One region of the Achromobacter xylosoxidans genome, then DNA from elsewhere that is predicted to be linked to it. Evidence: predicted binding sites of a transcription regulator. Region 1 holds the regulator's gene; each other region holds the start of a gene.
The links. The regulator LexA, encoded in region 1, represses DNA repair genes until DNA is damaged. The targets are predictions, from matches to a motif close to ACTGTATNNNNATACAGT.
Positions count from the first base shown of each region.

Region 2: IAG39_RS22860 (PA0069 family radical SAM protein) is a predicted target of LexA. The motif match lies at 2,527-2,544, and genes of this name have one in related genera.
Region 3: recA (recombinase RecA) is a predicted target of LexA. The motif match lies at 2,471-2,488, and genes of this name have one in related genera.

Region 1 covers NZ_CP061008.1:2,745,845-2,750,760, forward strand. Annotated here, with positions in the region: gene lon (endopeptidase La) at 1-1,642, shown strand, start outside; gene lexA (transcriptional repressor LexA) at 1,767-2,417, opposite strand; gene IAG39_RS12910 (Bug family tripartite tricarboxylate transporter substrate binding protein) at 2,643-3,608, opposite strand; gene IAG39_RS12915 (class I adenylate-forming enzyme family protein) at 3,605-4,916, opposite strand, start outside.
Region 2 covers NZ_CP061008.1:4,917,210-4,922,125, forward strand. Annotated here, with positions in the region: gene IAG39_RS22850 (DMT family transporter) at 1-545, shown strand, start outside; gene IAG39_RS22855 (hypothetical protein) at 638-1,099, opposite strand; gene IAG39_RS22860 (PA0069 family radical SAM protein) at 1,173-2,519, opposite strand; gene IAG39_RS22865 (sulfate adenylyltransferase subunit 1) at 2,732-4,030, opposite strand; gene cysD (sulfate adenylyltransferase subunit CysD) at 4,072-4,916, opposite strand, start outside.
Region 3 covers NZ_CP061008.1:4,802,194-4,807,109, forward strand. Annotated here, with positions in the region: gene IAG39_RS22270 (hypothetical protein) at 1-409, shown strand, start outside; gene recX (recombination regulator RecX) at 488-1,174, opposite strand; gene recA (recombinase RecA) at 1,310-2,374, opposite strand; gene IAG39_RS22285 (response regulator transcription factor) at 2,606-3,295, shown strand; gene IAG39_RS22290 (sensor histidine kinase) at 3,411-4,790, shown strand.

The sequences.
Region 1 (4,916 bases):
CAAGAAGGCCGATGCCGAGCTCAAGAAGCTCAAGCTCATGTCGCCCATGTCGGCAGAAGCCACCGTGGTGCGCAACTACATCGATACGCTCATCAACCTCCCCTGGAGGAAGAAGAGCAAGATCAACAATTCCATCAGCAACGCGGAAACGGTGCTGGACAACGACCACTACGGTCTGGAAAAGGTCAAGGAACGGATCCTGGAATACCTTGCCGTGCAACAGCGCGTGGACAAGGTGAAGGCGCCGATCCTGTGCCTGGTCGGCCCTCCGGGCGTCGGCAAGACCTCGCTCGGCCAATCCATCGCCAAGGCGACGAACCGCAAGTTCGTACGCATGGCGCTGGGTGGCGTGCGCGACGAAGCCGAGATCCGCGGCCACCGCCGCACGTACATCGGCTCCATGCCTGGCAAGATCGTCCAGAACATGTCGAAGGTCGGCGTGCGCAATCCCTTGTTCCTGCTCGATGAAATCGACAAGCTGGGCATGGATTTCCGCGGCGATCCCTCGTCGGCGTTGCTCGAAGTGCTGGATCCGGAACAGAACCACACGTTCCAGGACCACTACATCGAAGTCGACTTCGACCTGTCCGACGTCATGTTCGTGGCCACCAGCAACACGCTGAATATTCCGCCGGCGCTGCTGGACCGCATGGAAGTGATCCGTCTGTCGGGTTACACCGAGGAAGAGAAGATCCACATCGCCCGCGACCATCTGCTGCCCAAGCTGATGAAGAACAACGGCGTGAAGGATAGCGAACTCACGGTCGACGACAGCGCGCTGCGCGACATCGTGCGCTACTACACCCGCGAAGCCGGTGTGCGTGCGCTCGAACGCGAAGTGGGCAAGATCTGCCGCAAGGTCATCAAGCAGTTGCTGACCCAGAGCGACCGCGCCAAGGCTGAAGGCAAGGCCGCCGAGGTCAAGCCGGTCAACGTCACGGGCGACAACCTGAGTGAATTCCTGGGCGTGCGCCGTTATGCCTTCGGCATGGCCGAAAAGGAAAACCAGATCGGTCAGGTGACGGGTCTGGCCTGGACGGAAGTCGGCGGCGACCTGCTGACGATCGAAGTCGCGGACATGCCCGGCAAGGGCGTCATCCAACGCACCGGCTCGCTGGGCGACGTGATGAAGGAGTCGGTCGAGGCGGCCCGCACGGTAGTGCGTTCCCGCGCCCGCCGCCTGGGCTTTGCCGACAGCGTGTTCGAGAAGCACGACATGCACGTGCACGTGCCGGAAGGCGCGACGCCCAAGGACGGTCCGTCCGCGGGTATCGCGATCACCACGGCCATGGTGTCGGCCTTGTCGCGCATCCCGGTGCGCGCCGATGTCGCAATGACCGGCGAGATCACGCTGCGCGGCGAGGTCCTGCCCATCGGCGGCCTGAAGGAAAAGCTGCTGGCAGCTCACCGTGGCGGCATCAAGACGGTCTTGATTCCGGAAGAAAACGTCAAGGATTTGGCGGAGATCCCGGACAACGTCAAGAACCATCTCGAGATCGTGCCGGTGCGCTGGATCGACAAGGTGCTGGAACTGGCGCTGGAGCGCCTGCCGGAGCCCCTGGCCGAGGAAGAAGCGGTCAAGGAACCCCTGGTGGCCAAGCCTGCCGAACCGGGTTCGACCGACCCGGTGCTCAAGCACTGATGGAACCGGGAGCGACGCCGCCAGTAAGCGGCGCCCCTCCTGGATGCGGCTTCCAACAAAAAACCCCCGCCAAGAAATTGGCGGGGGTTTTTTTATGCTGCGCAGGCGCAGGAGCTGTTGGTTCCTAGTGCAGCGCGTGCGTGCGGATCAGGCCCACCGCGATGCCTTCCAGCGCGAAATCCTGGCCAGCTTCGACCACGATGGGTTCGAAATCGGGGTTTTCGGGCAGGAGTTCTATGTGGCCGTTCTGGCGTTGCAGGCGCTTGACGGTGACGTCGTCGCCCAGGCGGGCGACCACGATCTGACCATTGCGGGCTTCCGAGGCTTTCTTTACGGCGAGCAGGTCGCCTTCCAGGATGCCAGCGTCGCGCATGCTCATGCCGCGCACCTTGAGCAGGTAGTCGGGCGTCTGGGCGAACAGGTTGGGATCGACGCCGACTTCGCGTTCCACGTGTTCGGCGGCCAGGATGGGGCTGCCCGCAGCGACGCGGCCGACCAGCGGCAGCAGCAATTGGGCCAGGCCCGGCATGGGCAGCGAGCTTTGCGTGGGGGCAGGGGAGGCGTCCTTCAGGCGGATGCCGCGCGACGCGCCGGCGGTCAGCTCGATGGCGCCCTTGCGGGCAAGCGCCTTGAGGTGATCTTCCGCCGCGTTGGGGGATCGGAAACCCAGGGCCAGGGCAATTTCGGCGCGGGTCGGCGGGAAGCCCGTGCGCGTGACGGTCTGCCTGATGAGATCCAGGATTTGTTGTTGGCGATCAGTGAGTTTGCTGGCCATGGCGATGATCCGGTGCTAGCGGACTGTACATATATACAGCGCCATTCTGGGGGACGCAGCGCAAAAAAGCAAGCTCGGGGCGGACCGTCTCAAAGCCAACGTAATGGCAGGCCGCTCAGAATGTCCCGATTGGACGGGCCCGGCGGAACCGGCGGCGCCCGGACGCTGGAAAGCCATGTGCTTGCGGCTCCATGGCGCGGCCGGGCCTGGACGATGCGGCGTCTGTTACTCCGGCTTGATTCCGGCCGTCTCGATGACGCTGCGCCACTTTTGGGTCTCGGATTCGATATAGCCCTGCAATTCGTCCGGGCGGGTGGCTTTGATCGTGACGGCCTTGTCTTCAAGCTTGCGGATGATGTCGGGTTTGGTCAACGTTTTCAGCAAGGCGGCGCTCAGCACCGACAGCCGGTCGGCAGGAATGCCGGCCGGGCCCATGACGCTGACCCAGGCGTCCACGCTCATGTTCTTCACTCCCAGTTCCTCGGCGGTGGGCACGTCGGGCAGTTCCTTGATGCGCGTGCTGCTGGTGATGGCCAGCGCCCGCACTTTGCCCGACTGCACCAGGCTCAGGGCCGCAGGCAGATTGTCGAACCCGAGGTCGACGTGACCACCCATCAGCGCGGTTAACGCCGGCCCGCTGCCCGAGAAGGGAATGTGCTGCATCTTCGCGTCTGTCAGGATCTTGAAGTACTCGCCGGTCATGTGCGGCGATGTGCCAGCCCCGGGGCTGGAGTACGACAACTGCCGCTGCTTTGCGTCGGCGACCAGCGTGCGCAGGTTCTGGTACTTGGAATCGGCATTGACCAGCACCAGATTGGTGTAGAAGCCAACCTCGCCAATCATGGTGAAATCCTTGATAGGGTCGAAATTCAGCTCCTTGCGCAGCAGCGGGTTGATCACGTTGGTGGCTACGGTACCCAGGAAGATGGTGTAGCCGTCGGGTTTGGCGTGCGCGACCGACGAGGCGCCGATAGTGCCGCCAGCGCCGGCCTTGTTTTCGACGACCACGGCCTGTCCCAGTTCACGCGACAGGCCTTCAGCCAATACCCGCGCGACGATATCTGTCGACCCTCCCGGCGGAAACCCGACCACGAAGCGGATGGGCTGCTCCGGAAAGGCTGCGGCCGCGGGGCCGCCCAGCGTGACGGCGAATGCGCAGCTTGTGGCGGCAATCCAGGTCTTGAAATTCATGATCGATGTTCCTCCTGCCGGGTCGCGTTGCGCAAGTCGTCGATGATTCGCCGCTTGTCGATTTTGCCCAGCGTGTTTTTTGGAAAAGACTGCACGATGTGGATGATTTTGGGTGTCCGCACGGACCCCAACTGCTGCTTGCCGTAGTCGATCAGCGCCTGGACGCTGACCGAGCCCGGCCGAATCGGCACGACCGCCATTTCGACGCGTTCGCCCCAGTCGTCGTCGGCATTGCCGAACACCACGCATTCGGCGATACCGGGGTGTTGCGCATAGGCGTTTTCGACGTCAGAGGGATACACATTGAAGCCGCCGCTGATGATGATGTCCTTGCTGCGGCCCTTGATGAACAGGAACCCGCGTTCATCGATGACACCGATGTCTCCGGTGTGGAACCAGCCATCTTTCAGGACGGCCGCGGTCTGTTCGGGCATGTTCAGGTAGCCCGACATCAGCAAGTCGCCGCTGGCGATAATTTCGCCCAGGGTGTTTGGGATTGTGGTCGGGTGGCCGTCGGCGCCAACGACCGCCACCCGCGTCAGGGGGCCGATGCGGCCTGCGCTGCCGAGGTTTTCCGGCAGGGAGCCGGTCGCGCCGTTCATGCCGGCGATGATGACCGGCGCTTCCGTCAGGCCGTAGGTGACGCCCAGCACGGGGCCAAACTCCGCAATCGCCTGCGATTGCAGCGGGGCTGGGCATGGCGCACCGCCATACAGCAGGTTGCGCAGCGCCGGCAGATGGCGCGCAGCGGCGCACTGTGCCTGCACCAGCCGTTGGAGCAGCGTGGGGGGCAGCCAGGTGGACGTCACTCCATGGGTTTCCATCAAGGCGTGCAATTGTTCGGCTGTGGCCTTGCCAGCGATCACCAGGCAGCCCCCGGCATGCAATACCGGCAGCACGAAAGTGCCTGCGCCATGCGTCATCGGTGGAGCCAGCAGGAAGCGTTCCTCGCTGTCGAAACCATATGTCATGGCCAGTGATGCCACCATGGTGTTGATGCAGCGTAGCGACTGCAATACGGCTTTGGGCGCGCCCGACGATCCGCCGGTGAACTTGATGGCGGTCGTTTCGCTCAGATCCGGGTTGGAGCGCGATGGTGACCGGCCCGCGTGTTCACGCACCAGCGTATCGACATGGAGCTGACGGCCCGCGTCGTTGCAGATGCGCAGACCGTGGTAGGAAGCCAGCAGCGCCTCGTATGCCGCGTCGTGCAATACGATGTCGGGCGCGGCCGTCGCCAACTGGCGGGCGATGTCCTGTTCGACCACGGTCGGCGTCAGCGGTACCAGCACGCCGGCGCAGGCGTAG
Region 2 (4,916 bases), 2.2 Mb from region 1:
CCTTTTTGCTGCTGGGCGAACCCGCCACCAGCACCGGCATCATCGGCATGCTTTGCGTGGTGGGCGGCGTGCTGCTGATCGCGACCCAGGGCCGCCTGGCCATTTTCAAGCAGGCCCAGGCCTGGGTCGGCGTGCGCTGGGGCGTGGTGATCGGCCTGTTCATCGCGGCCTATACCGTCGTCGACGCCTATGGCGTGAAAGTGTTGTTGATCAGCCCGGTGCTGTTCGACTGGTTTACTTGCGTGACCCGCACGACCATGATGGCCCCCCACATGCTGCGCCGCCGCCCCCAGGCCTGGGAGGCCATGCGCGGGCACTGGCATCTGGCGTTGGCCGTGGGCCTGCTGTCGCCGTTGGGCTACATCCTGGTGCTGTATGCGCTGCGCAACGGCGCGCCGCTGAGCCTGGTCGCCCCTGCCCGGGAAATGTCGATGATGCTCGGCACCTTGGCCGGCATGTTCCTGCTGCGCGAAAAAGTCGGACCGGGCCGGCTGGCGGGTTGTATGGCCATCCTCGCGGGTGTCATTCTGCTCGGTTCAAGCTGACGAGCACCGCTCCTGGCCACTGCGGCTGGCGGGGCTGGCGCGTACCTACCGCTTACGCCCGGCCTGCCGGCTACCGCCGGGCATAGGGCCGCTCAGAATCCGGCGGCCGCGCCCAGCCACATCAGGCCGGGGATGATCGCCCCCCAGGCCAGCACCATTACCACATCGATCACCATGGCCTTCATGGTCACCTGCGCCGTTACGGGTTCCACCGTGGCGTTGCCCAGGCTGCGCTCGCGCGCGGCGGCAGGCGCGGCGGCAACCGCGGCCTCGACCGGCGCGACCGGCGCTGCGGGCGCGGACATCGGCGCGGCGACTGCCGGACCAGCCAGCGCCCCGGCTTCGGCGGGCGCGGGCGGGAACGGCCAGCGAGCCGGGGCGGAACCGGGCCGCGTGCGGCGGCGCGGTTCGACATCGGCTGCGGATGTATTCCAGGGCAGCGCCATGCCGGCGACCCTGGCGCACCAGGCGCGGGCGCGGTTCGTGCCGCGGCGCAGCGGGTTCAGGGTGACGACGAGTTCATCCGACAAGACGGAAATATCAGCGGTGTTCATGGGAACTCCTAGGAAAGACGGTCCAGCGCCAGGGCATAGCCCCCCGGCAGGCATGCGCGGCGGCAGCCGGCGGTCAATCGAACAATGACAACTGGCCTGCGGCCATGGCTTGCAACTGGCGCGCTACGCGCCCGTGCGCGCCGCCGGCTGCGGGCGATACGGCGGGAAAAGGGACCCCTGAAGACGCTTGCGCGCCAGCCGGGGATAGGAAATCGGCAGCCTTCGCCGCGGCGGCGGCGGGAGGCAGGAAACGGTCGCAGTCCAGCGCCAGGCGATGACGGTTCAAGCCCAGCTTGCGCGTGGCGATGGTGAAGCGCTGGCGCAGCAGATCGGCCCAGACGCCGGTCCCGCGCATGCGCGACCCGAAATTGGGATCGTTGCGGCGGCCGTTGCGCAGGTCTTCGATGCGATGCAGGACGCGCTGGGCGCGGTCCGGGAAATGGGCATTGAGCCAGTCCTCGAACAGGGTCTTGACCTCCCAGGGCAGACGCAGGACGGTGTAGCTGGCATAGTGCGCGCCGGCAGCCTTGGACTCCTGGAGGATGTGCTCCATGGACTCGTCGTTGATGAACGGGATGATGGGCGCCACCAGCACGCCCACCGGCACGCCGGCGTCGGTCAGGCTGCGTACCGCTTCCAGCCGGCGCCACGGTGCGGCGGCGCGCGGTTCCAGCGTGCGGGCCATGCCGGCGTCCAGCGTGGTGATGCTCATGTACACCACCACCAGCTTCTGCTCGGCCAGGGCGGCCAGCAGGTCCAGGTCGCGGGCGACCAGCGCGTTCTTGGTGACGATGGTGAGCGGATGGCGGGTTTCCAGCATCAGTTCCAGCAGGCCGCGGGTAAGCCGCCATTCGCGTTCGATGGGCTGGTAGGCGTCGGTGGCGGAACCGATGTTGATGGGAGACGGCTTGTAGCCTGGCCGCGCGAGTTCGGCGCGCAGGGCCTCTACCGCATTGGCCTTGGCCACCAGCCGGGTTTCGAAGTCCAGCCCGGGCGACAGGCCCAGGTAGGAATGGGTGGGCCGGGCGTAACAATAGACGCAGCCATGCTCGCAGCCGCGGTACGGATTTACCGCCACGTCGAAGGGAATGTCGGGCGAATCGTTGCGCGACAGCATCTTGCGCGCTTCTTCGGCGGTGACCGTGGTCTTGGGAGCGGGCGGCGCAATGCGCGCATCCGGCACGATGGGAATGACGCGGGCGGCTTGCTCGCCGGCGGCAGCTTCGGGGAAATTATCGGGGACGGAGTCTACGAAGTCGGCGGGCAGACCGGAGGAAGACCAGCCGTCGTCGACCTGCACGCGGTCATCGCGCTGAAAGCGATGCCGAACATTAGTAACCGCACCCCGACCGCGCAAGGCGGCGGGGGCGGCAGCCGGGGACCCAGAACCGGCGGGAAAAGAATGATCGGTGCGTGCCATGAAAACTACTGTACAAAAACACAGTGGTTTTGACAAGCACCAAAAGCCTTTTCGTAAGACAGCCCCACTTTACCGCAAGACGCCGGCGCCGTCCGGACAAATCGTTTTCATCAGGCGAGATCGCCCGGAAACCCGCACCAATACTGGATCTAGCAGAAAAACAACAGGTTCTGCGGGGGCTGGAGGCCCGTTGTTTTCCGGCCTCTTGCGGATTAGCGCAACATACCTGCCGCAGCGGTCTGATGCGTGGCTTCGTCGATCAGAATGAATGCGCCGGTCGCGGGCACATCGGCATAGCGATCGACCGCCAGCGACTCGCGCGTGGTGAGCGTGACGCGTCCGATATCGTTCATGCGCAGCGTGCCCTCGGTGTTCTCCACTTCCTGCAGTTCGTGGATGTCGCGATGCGACAGCACCGCGCGTATCTTCGCCGAGGTCAGGCGCGTGCCCGACTTCAGCAGATACTTGCGTGCGGGATTCAAGGCCTGCGCATCGAGCCAGCACAGCTCGGCTTCGAATTCGCGCGCGACCTGCGCCGGCGCCGACGCATGCACGATCACATCGCCGCGCGACACGTCCACGTCGCGGTCCAGCACCAGCGTGATCGAGTCGCCCGCCACCGCTTCATCCAGCGCGCGGTCGAAGGCGCGCACTTCGCTCACGACTGCCGTCACGCCCGAGGGTTGCACCGTGATCTCGTCGCCCGGCCGCAGCACGCCGCTTGCGACGCGGCCGGCATAGCCGCGGAAGTCATCCTTGCGGCTGCCGTCATGGCGTGCCACCCATTGCACCGGAAAGCGCAACGGCAAGGCGCGGCCATCGCTTGCCAGGTCCAGCGACTCCAGCAAGGCCAGCAAGGGCTGTCCTTCGTACCAGGGCGTTTGCGGCGACAGCGTGACGACGTTGTCGCCGTTGAGCGCCGACAGCGGCAGCGCGTCGAAGTGCTCGATGCCCAGCTTGCCCGCCAGGTCGGCGTAGGCGTCGCGGATGCGCTCGAACACCGTGCGGTCCCAGTCCACCAGGTCCATCTTGTTGACCGCCACCACGATGTGACGGATGCCCAAGAGGCGCGCGATGGTGCTGTGGCGCTTGGTCTGCGGCAACAGCACGCCGTCGGCCGCGCGGGTGGCGTCGATCAGGATGACGGCCACGTCAGCGGTCGACGCGCCCGTGACCATGTTGCGCGTGTACTGCTCGTGGCCCGGCGCGTCGGCGATGATGAACTTGCGCGCGGGCGTCGAGAAATAGCGGTAGGCCACGTCGATGGTGATGCCCTGCTCGCGCTCGGCCTCCAGGCCGTCGGTCAGCAGCGAAAAGTCGATGCCGTCGCCCGCCACGCGCTTGTGCTTGGCGCGCGAGATCGCGTCCAGCTGATCGGCGAACACGCCTTTGCTGTCGTACAGCAGGCGGCCGATCAGCGTCGATTTGCCGTCGTCCACCGAGCCTGCGGTAATCAGGCGCAGCACGCCCGTGTCGGCGCCGGAAAGAAAAGAATCGTTGAGTGCGTTCATGTGCGTTCCTGGTCGCCGGCGAATGCCGGCGTGTCATGCGATCAGAAATAGCCTTCTTTCTTGCGGCGCTCCATCGAGGCCTCGGAAGTCTGGTCGTCCATGCGCGTGGCGCCGCGCTCGGTAATGTCGGTCACCGCGGTTTCGGCAATGATGGCCCGGGTGTCGGCGGCATCCGACGCCACCGGGCAGGTGCAGGAGATGTCGCCCACCGTGCGAAACCGAACCTGCAGGCGTTCGACCTGTTCGCCATCCTGCGGCGGGGTCAGCCGCGTGACCGGCACCAGCAGGCCCTTGCGGCGCACGACCTCGCGCTGGTGGCTGTAGTAGATCGACGGCAGCGCCAGCTGCTCGCGCTGGATGTACTGCCAGACGTCCAGCTCGGTCCAATTCGAGATCGGGAACACGCGCATGTTCTCGCCGCGATGCACGCGGGTATTGAACAGGTTCCAGAGTTCCGGGCGCTGCGCCTTCGGATCCCATTGGCCGAACTCGTCGCGGAACGAGAAGATGCGCTCCTTGGCGCGGGCCTTTTCCTCGTCGCGGCGCGCGCCGCCGATGCAGGCGTCAAAGCCGAATTCCTCGATCGCCTCCAGCAGCGTCACCGCCTGGGCGGCATTGCGCGAGTCGGTCTCGCGGCGCAGCACCACGCTGCCGCGCGCGATGGAGTCCTCGACGCTGCGCACGATCAGGGTCTCGCCCAGCTCGGCCGCGCGCGCATCGCGGAAGGCGATCACTTCGTCGAAGTTGTGGCCGGTATCGATGTGCATCAGCGGGAACGGAAAACGCCCCGGCCGGAAGGCCTTCTCGGCCAGGCGCAACAGCACCACGGAGTCCTTGCCGCCCGAGAACAGCAGCACGGGCTTCTCGCTTTCGGCGGCCACCTCGC
Region 3 (4,916 bases), 2.1 Mb from region 1:
CACTGGCAGCTACCGCGCCCCGCAAATCGCTCCGAATCAGATCCGCAACACCGCAATCGGCAGCATATTGCTCGAAAAGGACGTCAAGGACTTTGTCCGGGATGCCACCTTTGCCGAACTGCGCTTCATCGGCGTCAAGGTCAATGGCAACCAACAGCGCCGTCTATTGACCGCCGAAGTCGAGGAATTCCTGGCGGACGACCTGGGGTATTCGGTGGATTGGACATTGCGTATCGCCTATGTCGTGACCGACAAGGCCACGCAGAAGCCCGTGTACACGCAAACCAAGGAAACCAAGCGACGCACGAACAAGTTCGCCAATTTCTTCACTTCGCTAAACGATTCGATACGGCTCAGCACCGAAGCTTTGGCCAAGGACCCGGATTTCCTGTCTGCCATCCAGGAATAAGGCCCGTCGCCTCGCTTTTTGGGAAATCCGCCACGGCGGATTTTCATGGGCGTACGGACAAGCCCCGCACAGGGCTGCTCAATCCTCGTCGCTCTCGCCCAGTATCCGGCGGATCACGTCATGCGCAAAGCCGCGGCTGGCCAGAAAGCGCGCCTGCTTGGCGTAGGCCGCGCGGTCTTCCGGCTTGGCGCTGAAGCGCTTCTTCCAGACCTCCAGCGCGCGGTCGTACTCGGTGGCCCGCAGCTGTTCGCGCAATTCGGCGACCTGGTTGTCGTCCACCCCATGCTGGCGCAATTCCTGCACGATGCGCGCCGCCCCCTGGCGCGATGCGCGGCGGTGCACCAGGCTTTGCGCAAAACGTTCGGTGGACAGCCAGCCTTCTTTTTCCAGGGCATCCAGCACGGCCTCGACCTCGCCCGGGTCCTCGGCGTAGGCGGCAAGCTTGCGCGCCAACTCTTCGCGGGCATGCTCGCGCCGCGACAGATAGCCCACGGCCCGCATCTTCAGCGACGGCCCCTTGCGGGCGGATTGGCCGTCCGCATCCGGGCCGTCCTCGGCTCCGGCGACGGCACGGCGGCCGCGGCGCGCATTGCCGGCTTCCGAGCTGCGGCTCCACTGATCTGGCGCATCGCTGGATTCCGCTTCCTGATCGCGGCGCGCATCCGAAGTGCGGCGCAACCCCTGGGGCTTGGCCACGGTTTCGAATTCATCGTCCAGCTTGGCGCGTAGGCGTTCGGCTGAGGCGGGCGGCGGTTTCCAGCTCATGCGTTTCCTGCTTGCTATGCATAACGGCAGGCCCGTCCTGGCGCCTGCCGCAACTGTTCGGGCTACCCCGACGCGATAGGCCGGCCGTTTGCGGCGAAGCTGAATTGCGCCGCGCCAGGCCCGCCACCGATCCGATTACTCTTCGGAGGTATCTTCCGCGGTCGGCACGAATTCTGCCGCGCGGCTGACGATGCCTTGGTTCTCGCGAACGCGGTTCTCGATTTCGATGGCCAGTTCCTTGTGTTCTTTCAGGTACTCGCGGACATTGTCCTTGCCCTGGCCGATGCGATTGCCGTTGTAGCTGTACCAGGCGCCGGACTTGTCCACCACATTGGCGGCCACGCCCAGGTCGATGATTTCGCCTTCGCGCGAGATGCCGGCGCCGTACATGATGTCGAATTCGGCCTGCTTGAACGGCGGCGCGACCTTGTTCTTCACGACCTTGACGCGGGTTTCGTTGCCGACGACTTCGTCGCCCTTCTTGATGGAACCGATGCGGCGGATGTCCAGGCGCACGGAGGCGTAGAACTTGAGCGCGTTGCCGCCGGTGGTGGTTTCGGGGTTGCCGAACATCACGCCGATCTTCATGCGGATCTGGTTGATGAAGATGACCATGCAATTGGTCTTCTTGATGGTGGCGGTGAGCTTGCGCAGCGCCTGGCTCATCAGGCGGGCTTGCAGGCCGGGCAGGGAATCACCCATTTCGCCTTCGATTTCGGCCTTGGGCACCAGCGCGGCCACCGAGTCGATGACGATCAGGTCGACCGAACCGGAGCGCACCAGCGCATCGGTGATTTCCAGGGCCTGCTCGCCCGTGTCCGGCTGCGAGATCAGCAGGTCGGCCAGGTTCACGCCCAGCTTGGAGGCGTATTGCACGTCGAGCGCGTGTTCGGCGTCGACGAAGGCGCAGGTGCCGCCCAGCTTTTGCATTTCAGCGACCACTTGCAGCGTCAGCGTGGTCTTGCCCGAGGATTCCGGACCGTAGATTTCAACCACGCGGCCTCGCGGCAGGCCGCCGACGCCCAGCGCGATGTCCAGACCGAGCGAGCCCGTGGAAACCACCTGGATGTCATGCGAAACATCGTTGTCGCCGTAGCGCATGATCGAGCCCTTGCCGAACTGCTTTTCGATCTGCGAAAGCGCGGCGGCAAGCGCCTTGGCCTTTTCCGATGCGGCGGCCTTGGTGGTTTTGTCGTCCATGTAGAGTCCTGTCTGTAACGTATCTGGTGTCTAGGGAAGTGCCGCAGGGTTAGGCGGGTGCTTTGAGCAACGGGTCAGATTATGGCATCGGATTATACTGTACATAAAACCAGTGTGCCAGTGTTTTGCACGTATACCCTGAGTGGCAAGCTTGGCGCCCTATGCCAGAATGCCAGACGAACCCGGCGTTTTGTCCCCTTTGCGCCGCGGGGCCTTTTCTCACTGTAGCCCATGCGTATCCTGATCGCCGAAGACGACAGCATCCTGGCCGACGGCCTGTCCCGCTCGTTGCGCCACAACGGCTATGCCGTGGATGCGGTGCGCGACGGACTGGCGGCCGATTCGGCGCTGGCGGCCCAGGCATTCGACCTGCTCATCCTCGACCTCGGCCTGCCGCAACTGGCCGGGCTGGAAGTGCTGCGCCGCCTGCGCGCCCGCAATTCCGCCCTGCCGGTACTCATCCTGACTGCGGCCGACAGCATCGAACAGCGCGTCAAAGGTCTGGACCTGGGCGCCGACGACTACATGGCCAAGCCTTTCGCGCTGTCCGAGCTCGAGGCCCGCGTACGGGCCCTGACCCGGCGCGGCGCGGGCGGCGGCGCCACCATGATCAAGCACGGCCGCCTGCTGTTCGACCAGACCGGCCGCGTCGCCATGGTCGACGACCAGACCCTGGACCTGTCGGCGCGCGAAGTCAGCCTGCTCGAGATCCTCCTGACCCGCAGCGGCCGCATGGTCAGCAAGACGCAACTGGTCGACCACCTGTGCGAATGGGGCGAAGAGGTCAGCACCAACGCCATCGAGGTCTACGTCCATCGCCTGCGCAAGAAGCTGGAACCCAGCGGCGTGAAGATCGTGACCGTGCGCGGCCTGGGCTACTGTCTTGAGCGGGACCAGGGTGCGGCGTACCTCGCAAGCTGAAGCGGCGCCGCCGGAAGCGCTGAACCAGGAAGCACTGGATGTCATGCGGGCGGGGGCCAAGGGCCCGAGCTTCGCGCCGCCGCAGCGCTCCCTGCTGGGCGAAATCCTCGACTGGATGCTGGCGCCGCTGTTCCTCCTGTGGCCGATGAGCGTGGCCATCACCTATGTGGTGGCCCAGAACATCGCCAACGTGCCCTACGACCGCGCGCTGGCCAACAACCTCCATGTACTGACCTTGCAGGTGCACGCGCAGGACGGCCGGGCCGTGCTGAAGATGACCAACACCGCGCGCGAGGTGTTGCACGCCGACGAGACCGATAGCGTGTTCTGGCTGGCGCTGGGCAGCCGCGGCGAATACCTGGGCGGCGACCGCGCCCTGCCCCTGCCTTCCACCGTGGGCCAGCCCCGCCCCGGCGAAGTCCAGTACGAAGACGCGACCTTGCGCGGCTTCGGGGTCCGGCTGGCGTTCACCTGGGTGGACCTGCATCTGCCGGATACCCAGCCGGCGCTGCTGATCGCCGCCGAAACCGTCGAAAAGCGCACGCAACTGGCCAACGACATCATCAAGGGCGTGATCATTCCGCAGTTCGTGGTGCTGCCTGTCGCCGTGCTGCTGGTGTGGTTCGGGCTGTCGCGCGGAGTGGCGCCTTTGAATGCGCTGCAGCAGCGCCTGCGGGCCCGCCGGCCCGACGACCTGTCGCCCATCGACGAGCGCGCCGCCCCCACCGAGATCGCGCCCCTGGTGGCCGCAATGAACGACCTGCTGGATCGGCTTTCGTCCAACGTGCAGGCGCAGCGCCGCTTCGTCGCGGACGCCGCGCACCAGCTGAAGACCCCGCTGGCCGGCCTGCGCACGCAGGCCGAACTGGCCCTGCGCGACGCCAGCCCCGAGGAAATGCAGTCCAGCCTGCGCCAGCTCGTGACCGGCTCCGAACGCGCCACGCGCCTGGTGAACCAGCTGCTGCTGCTGGCCCGGGCCGAGAACCCCAGCGCCATCGGCATGACGCGCACGGACATCAACGCCATCGCCTACGAACAGGCCATGCACTGGGTGCCGCAGGCGCTCTCGCTGAGTACCGACCTGGGCTTCGAAGGCTCGGACCAGCCGGTGGAGATCAACGGCAACCCCCTGCTGCTGGCCGAACTGCTCAACAACCTGGTGGACAACGCGCTGCGCTACACGCCGCGCGGCGGCCACATCACGGTCCGTGCGCAGGTCCAGGACGGACACGCGGTGCTGGAGGTGGAGGATTCCGGGCCAGGCATTCCGCCCGAGGAACGCGAACGCGTGTTCGACCGCTTCTATCGCGTGCTGGGCACCCAGTCCGACGGCAGCGGCCTGGGGCTGGCCATCGTGCGCGAGATCGCCCAGAAGCACCAGGCCAGCGTCGAAATCAGCGATCACCCCACGACGTATTCGAACCTGCCCGGCATGCGGATCCGCGTGATCTTTCCGCTCTACGCTGAGTTGTCAGACCTCTCCGACGTCTCCTAGGACTATCCCTAGCCTCCCAGGGAGACGTTACTTTCGGTTTCAATTTTAAGACTCAAGTAAGTATCCCGTCAGAACCTCGTCAGCCTCACCCCCCAATGTTGCATATAGCTCAATGTCGGCTCGCCG